One region of the Halomonas sp. GD1P12 genome, then DNA from elsewhere that is predicted to be linked to it. Evidence: predicted binding sites of a transcription regulator. Region 1 holds the regulator's gene; the other holds the start of a gene.
The links. Region 1 encodes FliA, which starts transcription of late flagellar genes. Its sites were predicted from a motif close to CTAAAGTTNNNNNNNNNNCNGCCGATA; they were not measured.

Region 1 (6,100 bases):
TCACCTCGCTCAATCGCTCGAGCACGCCTTCGCCCTGGGGGGTCAACTCGGCGGCGCCGCTGGCGAACAGCAGGCTGTCGTCGATGCGCAGGGTCACGCCTTCGCGCCCCTGGCTGACGCTTACGCCCTGAATATCGAGCGCGGCCATGGCCGGCGATAGGCCGCTGTCGCGCGGCAAGATTCCCGAGGAGAGCGGCTGAAGGCCCTGGCCTTCGTTTGATGCCTCGCCGCCGCTACCCGCCGGCGTCAGTGCCAGCAGCAGCACGAACAGCGTGATCAGAAGCGTCAATACGTCGAGGTAGCTGGTCAGCCACCCCTCCTCGCCTTCGCCGCCGGTAAAGGGCGATTCCAGCGCGTGGCGGGCGTCACAATTGAGCATGGCGCTAGCCTTTCGCCGCGACGCCGCTGCCCGGGCGCGGCTTCACGTGGGGATCGTTGATCTCGTCGTGGTAGTTGGCCACGAACGAGTTCAGCGTCTCTTCGATGAACGACGGCAGCCGGCGCTTGGTGATCAGCGAAATGCCTTCGAGCACCATGTTCATGGTGATCAAGCGCTCCTCGGTGCGCCGCTCGAGCTTCACCGCCACCGGCTTGAACACCAGGTTCGCCAGCAGGATGCCGTAGAAGGTGGTGAGAAGCGCCACCGCCATGCGCGGGCCGATCACCTCGAGATCCCCGGCGTCCATGACTTCGAGCATGTTGACCAGCCCCACCAGGGTACCGATCATGCCAAACGCCGGCGCGTAGGTCGCCATGGTGCGAAAGATCTGCGCCTCGGCGTGCTCGCGGGCCTTGAGCCTGGCGATACGCCAGCGCAGCATGTCAAAGATCTCGTCTTCCTTGGTGTTGGCGATGACGAGCTGGATGCCGGTGCGCAAAAACGGGTTGCGGGTGTGTTCGAGCTCGCGCTCCACTGCGCGCACGTCGCCCTTGAACCAGAGCCTGGCCATGGAGACCAGCTCGTCGATGTCGTCGCGCACATAGGTATTCTCGCGGCGAAATACCAGCCCCACCAGGCGTACCACGCGCACCACTTCCTTGAGCGGATAGCTGATGAAGGTCGCCGCCAGCGTGCCGGTGATGACGATGGCAAGCCCGGGCAGGTTGATGAAGCTTGCCGCGGACTCTGCGGTAAAGAACAGCACGCTCACTAGCAAGAGGATGCTGGCGCCTATTCCAATCAGGGTAGAGGGGTTCATCGACGGCTCCTCGCCGGTTGGGGTTGACAGTGAAAAGGTTTAGTCCGGCTCGTGCAGACGCGCCCGCAAACGGCTGATGGCCTGGCTGTGTAGCTGCGACACGCGCGACTCGGTGACGCCCAGCACCGCGCCCACCTCCTTGAGGTTGAGCTCTTCCTGGTAGTAAAGCGCCATCAACAGCTTTTCGCGCTCCGGCAGCGCCTCGATCGCGGCAATCAAGGTTTCGCGCTGCTGGCCGTCCAGTAGCTCCTCGAAAGGCGCGTTCAGCGACTCCTGAATCGGCTCGCCGCCCTCCTCCAGAAGCTCCTCAAAAGGCAGCAGATGGCCACTATTGGTGTCCGCCAGAAGCTGCTGGTACTCGTTAATTGGCATGTCCAAATCGCGGGCGATCTCGCTCTCTTCCGGGGGGCGGCCAAGGCTTTGCTCCAGCCGGCGCACGGACTCGTCCATGGCCCGGGCCGAGCGGCGTACGCTGCGCGGCAGCCAGTCCCGGGTGCGCAGCTCATCGACCATTGCGCCGCGAATTCGCTGGCTAGCAAAGGTGGCGAAGCTCGCCCCCTGGGCGGCATCAAAACGCCCCAGCGCCTCTAAAAGCCCTACCATGCCGGCCTGGATCAGATCGTCGAGCTCGATGCTGGCCGGCAAACGAACTTGCAACGCCAGCGCCTGGCGACGCACCAGCGGCATGTGCTGGTTGACCATATCGCTGTGTTGGATTCTTCCCTTTGCTGTATACATCGGCGTGCCCCTGGCTAATCGCTGGTCACTGATAGTTCACAATCACTTGAAGCCCTCTCACCCTCACCGGCGGCTGGCCACGCCCCAACGCGAAACGAAACTCGAGCGGCGCGCCGGCATTGAGCCCGGCAAGGCCGGTGGCACTGCCGCGCTGGCCGTCGAGGGCGACGCAGCGCTCCGGGTGGCAAAGCCAGGCATGGATATCGGCCCCCGGCGGCGCTTCGAAGCGCCAGTTGACGCGCTCGATGCGCCCCTGATGAATCTCGGCACTGGGCGGCGGCGCGAGCGCCTGGCTGGCACTTGCCCGGTCGCTCATCGCGACCATCAGCCCGGTCGTATCGACACTCCAGCTGCCCCCGCCCGCCAGGGCCGACAGCGAAAGCCCGCTGGCCACCACCCCACTCAGCGCTGCGAGAATGACGTTTCTCATTAGCATAACCTAACCATAGTGGCTCACTCAGTATGGCCTACCTGGCCAAAAGCAGCAGTTCGATCCCCAGGTACGCCGCCGCCGCCGCGCGCAGATTCTCGAGCAGCCCGGCGCGGGGCAGGCCCGGCTCATGCAGCGCCAACAGCCGTTTGGGCCCCTGGTGTTCGCTGACCAGGCGCAGCGTGCGGTACATGGCGGCGAACGCCTCGGCGTCGCTTCGCACCCACAGCGCCCAGCGCGAGTAGCGCGCGCAGAGCGCCTGGAGCGGCGCATCGGCGTCCACCGGCACGACCTCCCAGCTCTCTGGCGTTGCCGCCCAGCGCCGGCCAAGCCGCGACCACTCGTCGAGGCGCGCGATCACCGGCTCGCGCTGCTTCGACCCAAGCCCGACCACGGCGAGCGGTATTTTGGCGACGTGCGCGTTGGTGGCATGCGCGTCTGCGACGTGCGCGTTGGCGACATGCGCGTCCGCGACGGGCGCATCGACAGTGTGCGCGTTGGCTTCGCTCGCCTCCAACGCCTGAGCCTGCCGCACATCGTCGTCGCCTTGCGCGCCGGCCGACTGGCCGGTGCGCAGGTTCGCCCACTGGCGCAGCCCCGCGGCCTGGTCCTGGCCGCTCATGCAAAGGTCTCGCGGCTGACGCTGCCAAACTGACGGATCGCGTCGCGGGTCATTAGAAAGTGCATGATCGCGTCCGCCAGCGCGCTATCGCGGCGCTTGCGCGGGCTACCCAAAAGGCGCAGTAAATCCTGCTGCAACGCCTGGGCCTCTTCGTCCTCGGCGCTGTCCAGGTGGGTGGCCACGCACGCTACGCCGCTGGCCATCAAGAGCCGTAGCTCAGCGCTGACCTCGCCGCCGTCCGACTCCTTGAGCGCGCGCCAAACGCGTTTGGTCAGCGCTACCGTGCCTTCACTTTGCAGCTGGGTGATCAAAAGCGACAGCGCCTCGCTCCCCAGCCGCGCCGGCGTGAGCCAATAGCGCTTGGCGACCCGCCGCGATGTTTCCGGGTCGCGCAGTTCGCCGCGCCAGGCGAGCAGCCGCCGGCCCGCGACGTCGGTAACCTCGGCGTGGGCGCTGTAGAGCGAAAGCGACTGACCGCGAAAGCGCACGGGCACCTGGTGGCCCAGGGTCGCCTCGTCAAACAGCGCGGCCATGGCGTAGCGCTCGCCCTGCCAGTATACCCGCTGGCTTCCGCTGACCCGGCTGACCCAGGTCAAGCGCTCGGCTTCCAGCGCATTAAGCGTTTCGCCCTCGACCAGGGTGGGCAGCAGATGCACCGCGGCCTGGCGCTGCGCGTCGATGCGCGCCTGCCAGCCGGCGCTCTGGCGGTGCTGTAAAAGCGTCAGCGCACAGAGGCGTCCGTCGGCATCGAGATTCAGATCCGGCATCGACCACTCCATGCCGCGCTCGGCGCGCCGGGGCGACCACACCACCCCCAGCGCGCGCTGCTCATGATGGCGGTCTGCAAGCGCTGCCAAACGCTGGTCGTGGAGCACGCCGGGCAGCGCGGCGATATCCCAGCTCGCCTCCAGCAGAGAGAAGCCGGCAACGCGCTCGCGAAGGCTCGCCATCAGCAGGCCAAGGCGCCGCCCCTGGCCCAGCACTTCCCGCGACCAACGCGGCGCCAGCGCCTCGCTCGACCAGGCCGGGCGGGCGGGTTCGCGCTCGCGCACGTCGGTCATGGCGTGGGTGAGCGCCTGGTCCACCAGCGCCGTCGGCTCGGCCAGCTGCATGTCCTCCGGTACGCGCTGGCCGTTGGAGCAGAAAAGTACGCGCAGGCCAAAGCGCATGACGATATCCAGAAGCGGCGCCAGCCGGCCCGCCTCGTCCTGCTTGGTAATGATGCAGTCGTCGAGCTCCGCCCCGGCCGCCCGCGCCGCTTGGCGGTAGCGCAGCACTACCTCTTCCAGGGTTTCCGGCTGGCTGGCGGCGTTGAGCACCAGCACCAGGCGCACCCTAGAGCCGCCGCCCTGCAGCTGGTCGATCTGGGTGATGACGCGCTGGTCGCGCTGGCTCATGCCGACGGTGTCGATGATCACCCACTGCTTGCCGCCAAGGCGTCCGAGCAGGTCGTCGATCGGCTGTTCGTGATCGAGGGCGTACATCGGCGTGTCGAGCAGGCGGGCGTAGATCCGCAGCTGTTCGTGGGCGCCGATACGAAAGCTGTCGGTGGTCACCAGTGCCACCGGGCGCGTGCCGTGGCGCATGACGAAGCGAGCGGCGAGCTTGGCGGTGGTGGTGGTCTTGCCCACGCCGGTAGGGCCGACCAGCGCCACGATGCCGGTCTGGTCGAAAAACGCCTCTTCGCTGTCGAGTACCTCGAGCCGCGCGACGAGCTGGCGGTGCAGCCACGCGAGAACCCGCTCGTCCTGGGGCGACAGTGCGCCGAGCGATTCGGGCAGTGCCGCGCTGATCTCCTCGCAAAGCTCGTTGCCAAACCCCACGCGAGCGAGCAGCGTGTTGAGCGTTTGCGCCGTCGACGGCGCCGGCGCACTCGCCACGTGAGTGCGGGCGAGCAGCGCGCGCATGTCCTGCATCTCCTGCAAGAGACGCTCGCTGACCGCCTCGAAAGGCTGGCTCGCGCTTGCCGGCGCGGTGGAGGGCGGCGCCTCGAGCGCCGCGGCAACGTGCGCGTAGGGGCGATCGACGTCGGCTAAACGCTCCCTTGAAGGCTCGATGTCCGGTTGAGGCGCTGGCGGCGCGGTGTGATCCAGCGCGGCGTCCTCGGCCATGGCCAGGATTTCGACACCGGTGTCCGTGCGCCGGTTGGCGACGATCAGCGCCTCGTCGCCCAGCGCCGCGCGCACCTGGCGCATGACATCGCGGCTGTTGGCACCGATAAAGCGTCTTACGCTCATGGCTCTCCCCCTTCGTTATTCAAAGCGCGCCCGCAACGTCTCATCGCGACCCGCCCACCAGCGTGGTGATTCTGAGCGTGCGGTCGTCGGGAATTTCGGCCTGGGACATCACCACCAGGTGGCGCAGCCGGCGGCGCAAAAAGCGCGCGACGATGGGGCGCAGCGAGTGCTGAACCACCAGCACCGGCGGCTCGCCGCTGGCTTCCTGGCGCTCCAGCGCCTGCTGGGTCTGGTTCATCAGCGTATCGGCCAGCCCCGGCTCCATGGCGCCGTTGCCGTTCATGGCCTGGATCAACACCTGCTCGAGCTGGGCGTCCAGGCCGATCACGTGAAGCGCCTCCTGGCCTGCGAACCACTGCTGGGTAATCGAGCGCCCCAAACTGATGCGCACCTGAGCGGTCAGCTCGCCCACGTCCTTCTGCTGGCCGGCGACGTCGGCCAGGGTATCCAGAATCGTGCGCATGTCGCGAATCGAAACGTCCTCTTCGAGCAGGTTCTGCAGGATGCGCTGGAGCATGGTGAGCGAAATCGCCTTGGGCACGACCTCTTCGACCAGGGATTTCTGCTCGTCGCCGAGCTTGTCGAGCAGCTTCTGCACTTCCTGGCGGCCGAGCATTTCCGGCGAGTGGCGGTGCAAGAGGTGGTTCAAGTGCGTGGCGATCACGGTGCTGGCATCGACCACCGTGTAGCCAAATACCTGGGCGTGCTCGCGCTGGCTGGCATCGATCCACACCGCCGGTAGGCCGAAGGCGGGGTCCTCGGTGGGCGTACCCGACAGCTCGCCGGAGACCTGGCCCGGGTTGATCGCCAGCCACTTGCCCGGCTGCGCCTCGGCGCGGCCGATCTCGGCGCCCTTGAGCGAGAGCACGTAGGC
Region 2 (6,100 bases), 370 kb from region 1:
AGGCATGCAGGGTGGCCGGCTGTCCATCACCCAATAAAGCGTGCTGGAAAAGCTGAATCGTATCGCTGCCTTCGTATTGCTTGGGCGCCTTGATTTCGCTGGCGGGGTCAAAAGCCACGATGCCGAAGGCGCCTGTCGCCGCCATCGGATCTGCCAAGCCACGTTTAATCAGGCTGGCGCGATTATCCAACACGATGATCTTGCCTTTGAGCTGCCAAATAAAATCCTCAGTGAGATGAAGCCTGGTCGTTTGGGTATCGCTTCCCAAAACGTCTTTTGTTTTACCGCTGATCAGCTGCTCTAGAGTGCGATCCACTTTCATTTCTGGCTTGGTGGCCCTGCCTGGAAGGCGTTGGCGATGACGCTTCTTCTGGCTGGCCGAAAACTCCTTGTTTCCAGCGCGTTCTCGCACCAGAGGAGCCAAGGTACTAAGCAGTCTGTCGGTAGCACGATCAATGTGGTGCTTCTCTTCGCCAACGCTGAATGCCTGTGCCACGTATTTTTGATAGAGCGCTTCGTCATCGAAAAAAGCGACCGCTGCATTGAATAGCGGCTGTAACTCTTGCTCGCTGAGCAGGTGCTGGTAGGGCTCTTCATAACACTGTTCGGGGAAATCGAACGCTATGCCAGCTTCGTCCACCATTTCGGGCATACCACCCCGGTTGGAGATCAGCGCCGGTATACCATTGAGCATGGCCTCGGCGAGCACCCGCCCGGAGCTCTCCCACCAGAGGCTGGGCGCAGCCAAAACGCGTGCGCGGCTGTAGGGCCCTCGCATGTCATTAGTATTGGCCGTTACGGTTACATTGTTCAGACTGTTGCGCTGTTGGCCCATCCGCCTAGTCGTCTCACGCAGGACGGCCGACCAATCGGCGCGCGCCTCCACAACCTCAAGTTCGATATCCGGGCGCTCTCGCTCGAGCTTTTCGGCTAGTTGCACGAACACGCTGGCGCCCTTCTGCCAGCTCGGATTTACGAAAAGCAGCCGCCTGCGCTCGTGTTCATCGGCAACGAAGCGGTCCGAGGCAATAAACTTGCCTACCGGCGTGGAGGTAAACCCTACTTCCTTACGATACATGTCCGCCGTTGCTTGGCTGTCGGTCACGATCAAATCGATATCCCGGCACCAGCGCGGCGATTTGTAGTTGCCATTGGCCAGGTAAAAAGCGACCGGTATACCACGATCCCGGGCTTCATCGGCAATCAACATATCGACAGTCTGACCGCCGTAAAACCACACCACATCCGGCTTGAAAGAATCCAACAGATACACATACTGGCTATACCAGAGCCCTTCTTCATGGGTGGTGAAATGATTTCGGTTATAGCTGTAGCTCACGAGCATCTGATGAGTCAGAGGACCATCTTCCGCGTCGATCAACTGGTGCAGATGGGAATCGAGATCAGCGAACTGCTCCTTGAGAAGCGCCATTCCCTTGGGATTGTCGAACACCGTAGCCCCTAGCACCTTGACGTCATACCCATTGGCCACTAACTGCAACAGCATTTGGCGTACGGTCATGCTGGCACCGCTGGACGTATCGAGCAGGCAGAACGGGTTGGCCCATAGCAAACGGGGTTTACGCTTGGGTGTGGCGGGGGTCGTCTTGGCCATTAGGCAGCTCGCAAAAAAGTGGCAGTCTGCCTAGTCTACTTCGCGACGACGCGTACCAAAGAGGTAAATGCACCTGTTTTTAAGCAGGTATTCCCTGGACTGCTTCAGGAACCAGGATTGCGAAGGAGATAATTGTCGTTACCGAATATCCGGCGTCACGTTCAAGGTCAACCCGATGAAAAATGTGTAAAGGAGGTGGTACCAAGCCGCCTAAAAGAAAACGGGGCCTGAAGGCCCCGTTCTTTCATGCGTCTTACTACTGAAAGGATTAACCCAGCAGTGACAGTACAGACTGCGGCGTCTGGTTCGCCTGGGCCAGCATGGAGGTACCCGCCTGCTGCAGGATGTTGGCGCGAGTCATGTTGGACACTTCTTTCGCGTAATCGGCGTCTTCGATGCGTGAACGCGCTTCGGACAGGTTGGTCGAGGTGGTCGCCAGGTTGTCGATTACCGAATCAAAACGGTTCAGCGTGGCACCCAAGGTTGCGCGGTTGGTGTCCAGAGTCTTGGTCGCGGCATCGACGGAGTCGATTAGATTCTGGAAGCTGCTGTGGGCTGCGGTGCCACCACTAACGGCAAATGTGGTGCCGGTGATTTCACTGCCGCTTGCTAAGCCCAGACCCGCCACAGTCGCATCGACGGTCTTGACACTAATCACGTCTTCGGAATCGGTGTTGGAGCCAACCTGAATGCTCAGGCTGCCGCTGGCATTGAGCAAGCTAGTGCCGTTGAAGTTGTTGCTGCCTGCTACGCGGTCGATCTCGGCCAGACGCTCGTTGATCTCAGTGGTGATCGCAGTACGGTCATCGGCGGTGTTGGTATCGTTGGCGCCCTGAACCGCCAATTCGCGAATACGCTGCAGGTTGTCGTTGATCTGGTCCAGACCGCCTTCCATGGTTTGAACGAGCGAGATACCGTCGCTGGCGTTACGGCTCGCCTGATCCATACCCTTGATCTGGGCGGTCATCTTGTTAGCGATGGCCTGGCCCGCTGCGTCGTCAGAAGCGCTGTTGATACGCAGGCCGGAAGAGAGACGCTCCTGCGCCTGAGCCAGCATGCCCTGGGACTTGCTCAGGTTGTTCTGGCCAATCATGGAAGTAATGTTGGTATTGATGACGGACATGGGGTAATCCTCTGTGTTTAGTGGCCCAGAAGAGGCCTTTAAATCGGCGCTTGCATCGCCGTTATTATAATTAACGGCTGTTGGAGGTACTTCTTTAGGCCTTTCGCGCGATTCACATGAGAAAAAATGCGGGAGGCGCCCAACGAAAAACGGGGCCTTGCGGCCCCGTCGTTCACTTCACTCGTTGTGCTACTGCTCGAGCAATTAACCCAGCAGAGACAGTACGGACTGCGGCGTCTGGTTAGCCTGCGCCAGCATGGAGGTGCCCGCCTGCTGGAGGATATTAGCGCGGGTCATGTTGGAGACCTCATCCGCGTAGTCGGCATCTTCGATGCGCGACCGAGCTTCGGAAAGGTTGGTTTCGGTCGTTGCCAGGTTGTCGATCACCGAATCGAAACGGTTGAGCGTGGCACCCAGCTCCGCACGATTAGTGTCCAATTCTTTTACGGCGCTATCCACTGAATTAATCAAAGATTGGAAATCACTATGGTCACCACCACCTGATACCGCGGTGGCCGCTGCCTCCAGGTTGGCAACCCCACCACTCACCGCGCCCAGGTTGTCGCTAGTGGCGTCAAAGCGGCTTACTGAAATGGTGTCATCGTCAGTGGTGTTCGCGCCGATCTGAATTTCCAGGTCGTCAGTACTAACGCCGTCCAGCAAGTTAGTACCGTTGAAGTTGTTGCTACCCGCAACACGATCAATTTCTTCAATACGCTCAGTGATCTCGGTGGCAATCGCCGCGCGATCTTCTTCCGTGTTGGTATCGTTAGCGCCCTGCACCGCCAGCTCACGAATACGTTGCAGGTTGTCGTTGATCTGATCGAGACCACCTTCCATGGTTTGCACCAAGGAAATGCCGTCGCTGGCGTTACGGCTGGCTTGGCTCATACCGTTGATTTGGGCAGTCATCTTGTTGGCGATGGCTTGACCTGCGGCATCGTCGGAGGCGCTGTTAATACGCAGTCCGGAAGAGAGACGCTCCTGCGCCTGAGCCAGCATGCTTTGTGAAGAGCTCAGATTATTCTGGCCAATCATGGAGGTGATATTCGTATTGATTACAGACATGAGTATTGCTCCTTGAAGTATAACTGGCCAGCGGGCCAACTTGGCGACGCTTGTGCCGTCGCTACCAAGGGGTAACGGCTGCTATATCCAACACTTGAAGAAACAAGGCTTTTTTTGTGTAGCAAAAAGTAACGCCATACAACAAATGGTGCAGAGGATTCGCATTATTTTCTGGCTATATGGGGCTTGTAGCGTGTAACAAAGTTTCCCATATCTTTATCGTACTCATAACGAAAATGGGGCCTTTCGGCCCCGTCGACACTCATTAATGCGTTATTAGCCAAGCAGAGATAGAACAGACTGCGGGGTCTGATTGGCCTGAGCCAGCATGGACGTACCCGCCTGCTGCAGAATGTTCGCTCGGGTCATGTTGGACACCTCCTTGGCATAATCGGCATCCTCGATACGTGAGCGCGCTTCGGACAGATTGGTCGAGGTGGTCGCCAGGTTATCGATCACGGAATCAAAGCGGTTCAACGTGGCGCCCAAAGTCGCGCGGTTGGTATCCAGGGTTTTCGTTGCGCCATCGACAGCGTCGATCAAACTCTGGAAAGTCGTGTGCGATGCTCCTGCACCGGAAAGCGCGGCAGCTGCGCCACTCACTCCCAAGGCAGCGCTAGTCGCATCGATTGTGCTCACTTCAATAACATCATTGGTCGATGTATTGGAGCCAACCTGAATGTTCAGAGTACCGCCACCGCTAACATTAAGCAGGTTAGTGCCGTTGAAGTTATTGCTGCCCGCTACGCGGTCGATCTCGGCGATACGCTCGTTGATCTCGGTCGTGATCGCCGCGCGATCGTCGGCGGTATTGGTGTCGTTAGCACCCTGTACCGCCAGTTCACGAATACGCTGCAGGTTGTCGTTGATTTGATCCAGACCGCCTTCCATGGTCTGAACGAGCGAGATGCCGTCGCTGGCGTTACGACTGGCCTGCTCCATGCCCTTGATCTGAGCAGTCATCTTGTTTGCGATCGCCTGACCGGCGGCATCGTCGGATGCGCTGTTGATGCGCAGACCGGAAGAGAGACGCTCTTGTGCCTGAGCCAGCATGCTCTGCGAAGCGCGCAGGTTATTCTGGCCGATCATGGAGGTGATGTTGGTATTGATAACGGACATGGATGAGATCCTCGGTATTTTATGGCCTGAGAAGGGCCTACAGGTCGGCGACTGCATCGCCGTTATTATAATTAACGGCCGTTAACGTGGATTCTTGAATGGTTTAAAGCCGTTTTGTGAAAATAATTTTGCTTGCAGAAAGAACGAAAAACGGGGCCAATTGGCCCCGTTACTCTAGCTGTCAATGGCAGCACTTACCCGACTATTAGCCCAGCAGAGACAATACCGACTGCGGCGTCTGGTTCGCCTGGGCCAGCATCGACGTACCCGCCTGCTGAAGGATGTTGGCGCGCGTCATGTTCGACACTTCCTTGGCGTAGTCGGCGTCCTCGATTCGCGAGCGTGCTTCGGACAGGTTGGTCGAGGTGGTCGCCAAGTTGTCGATCACAGAGTCGAAGCGGTTCAGCGTAGCACCCAAAGTAGCGCGGTTGGTATCGAGTGTTTTAGTAGCAGTATCAACGGCATCGATCAGGCTTTGGAAGCTGGTGTGGGCGCCAGCTCCGCTAGCCGCCGTAAAGGTAGCGGCGCCGCCGGAAGCCGCTGCAACGACTCCGCCCGAGGCGCTAGTCAGTTCCAGGCCCGACACGGTAGCATCGACAGTCTTAACATTGATGACGTCTTCAACATCGGTATTGGAACCGACCTGGATGCTCAGGCTGCCGCTGGCGTTAAGAAGATTGGTACCGTTGAAATTGTTGCTGCCCGCTACGCGGTCGATCTCGGCCAAACGCTCGTTGATCTCGGTTTCGATTGCGGCGCGATCATCGTCGGTGTTGGTGTCGTTGGCACCCTGAACCGCCAGCTCACGAATACGCTGCAGGTTGTCGTTGATCTGGTCCAGGCCGCCTTCCATGGTTTGAACGAGCGAGATACCGTCGCTGGCGTTACGGCTCGCCTGATCCATACCCTTGATCTGGGCGGTCATCTTGTTGGCGATCGCCTGACCTGCTGCGTCGTCGGAGGCGCTGTTGATACGCAGGCCGGAAGAAAGACGCTCCTGCGCCTGAGCCAGCATGCCCTGGGACTTGCTCAGGTTGTTCTGGCCAATCATGGAAGTAATGTTGGTATTGATGACGGACATGGGGTAATCCTCTGTGTTTAGTGGCCCAGGAGAGGCCTTTAAATCGGCGCTTGCATCGCCGTTATTATAATTAACGGCTGTTGGAGGCACTTCT

Region 2: OCT39_RS02395 (flagellin) is a predicted target of FliA. The motif match lies at 3,879-3,905, and genes of this name have one in related genera.

The regions. Positions count from the first base shown of each region.
Region 1 covers NZ_CP107007.1:130,565-136,664, reverse strand. Annotated here, with positions in the region: gene OCT39_RS00630 (flagellar motor protein MotB) at 1-379, opposite strand, end outside; gene OCT39_RS00625 (motility protein A) at 384-1,199, opposite strand; gene OCT39_RS00620 (RNA polymerase sigma factor FliA) at 1,239-1,937, opposite strand; gene OCT39_RS00615 (flagellar protein FlhE) at 1,963-2,367, opposite strand; gene OCT39_RS00610 (hypothetical protein) at 2,405-2,902, opposite strand; gene flhF (flagellar biosynthesis protein FlhF) at 2,986-5,226, opposite strand; gene flhA (flagellar biosynthesis protein FlhA) at 5,267-6,100, opposite strand, start outside.
Region 2 covers NZ_CP107007.1:497,003-503,102, reverse strand. Annotated here, with positions in the region: gene OCT39_RS02405 (glycosyltransferase) at 1-1,615, opposite strand, end outside; gene OCT39_RS02400 (flagellin) at 1,884-2,738, opposite strand; gene OCT39_RS02395 (flagellin) at 2,943-3,806, opposite strand; gene OCT39_RS02390 (flagellin) at 4,083-4,925, opposite strand; gene OCT39_RS02385 (flagellin) at 5,131-6,006, opposite strand.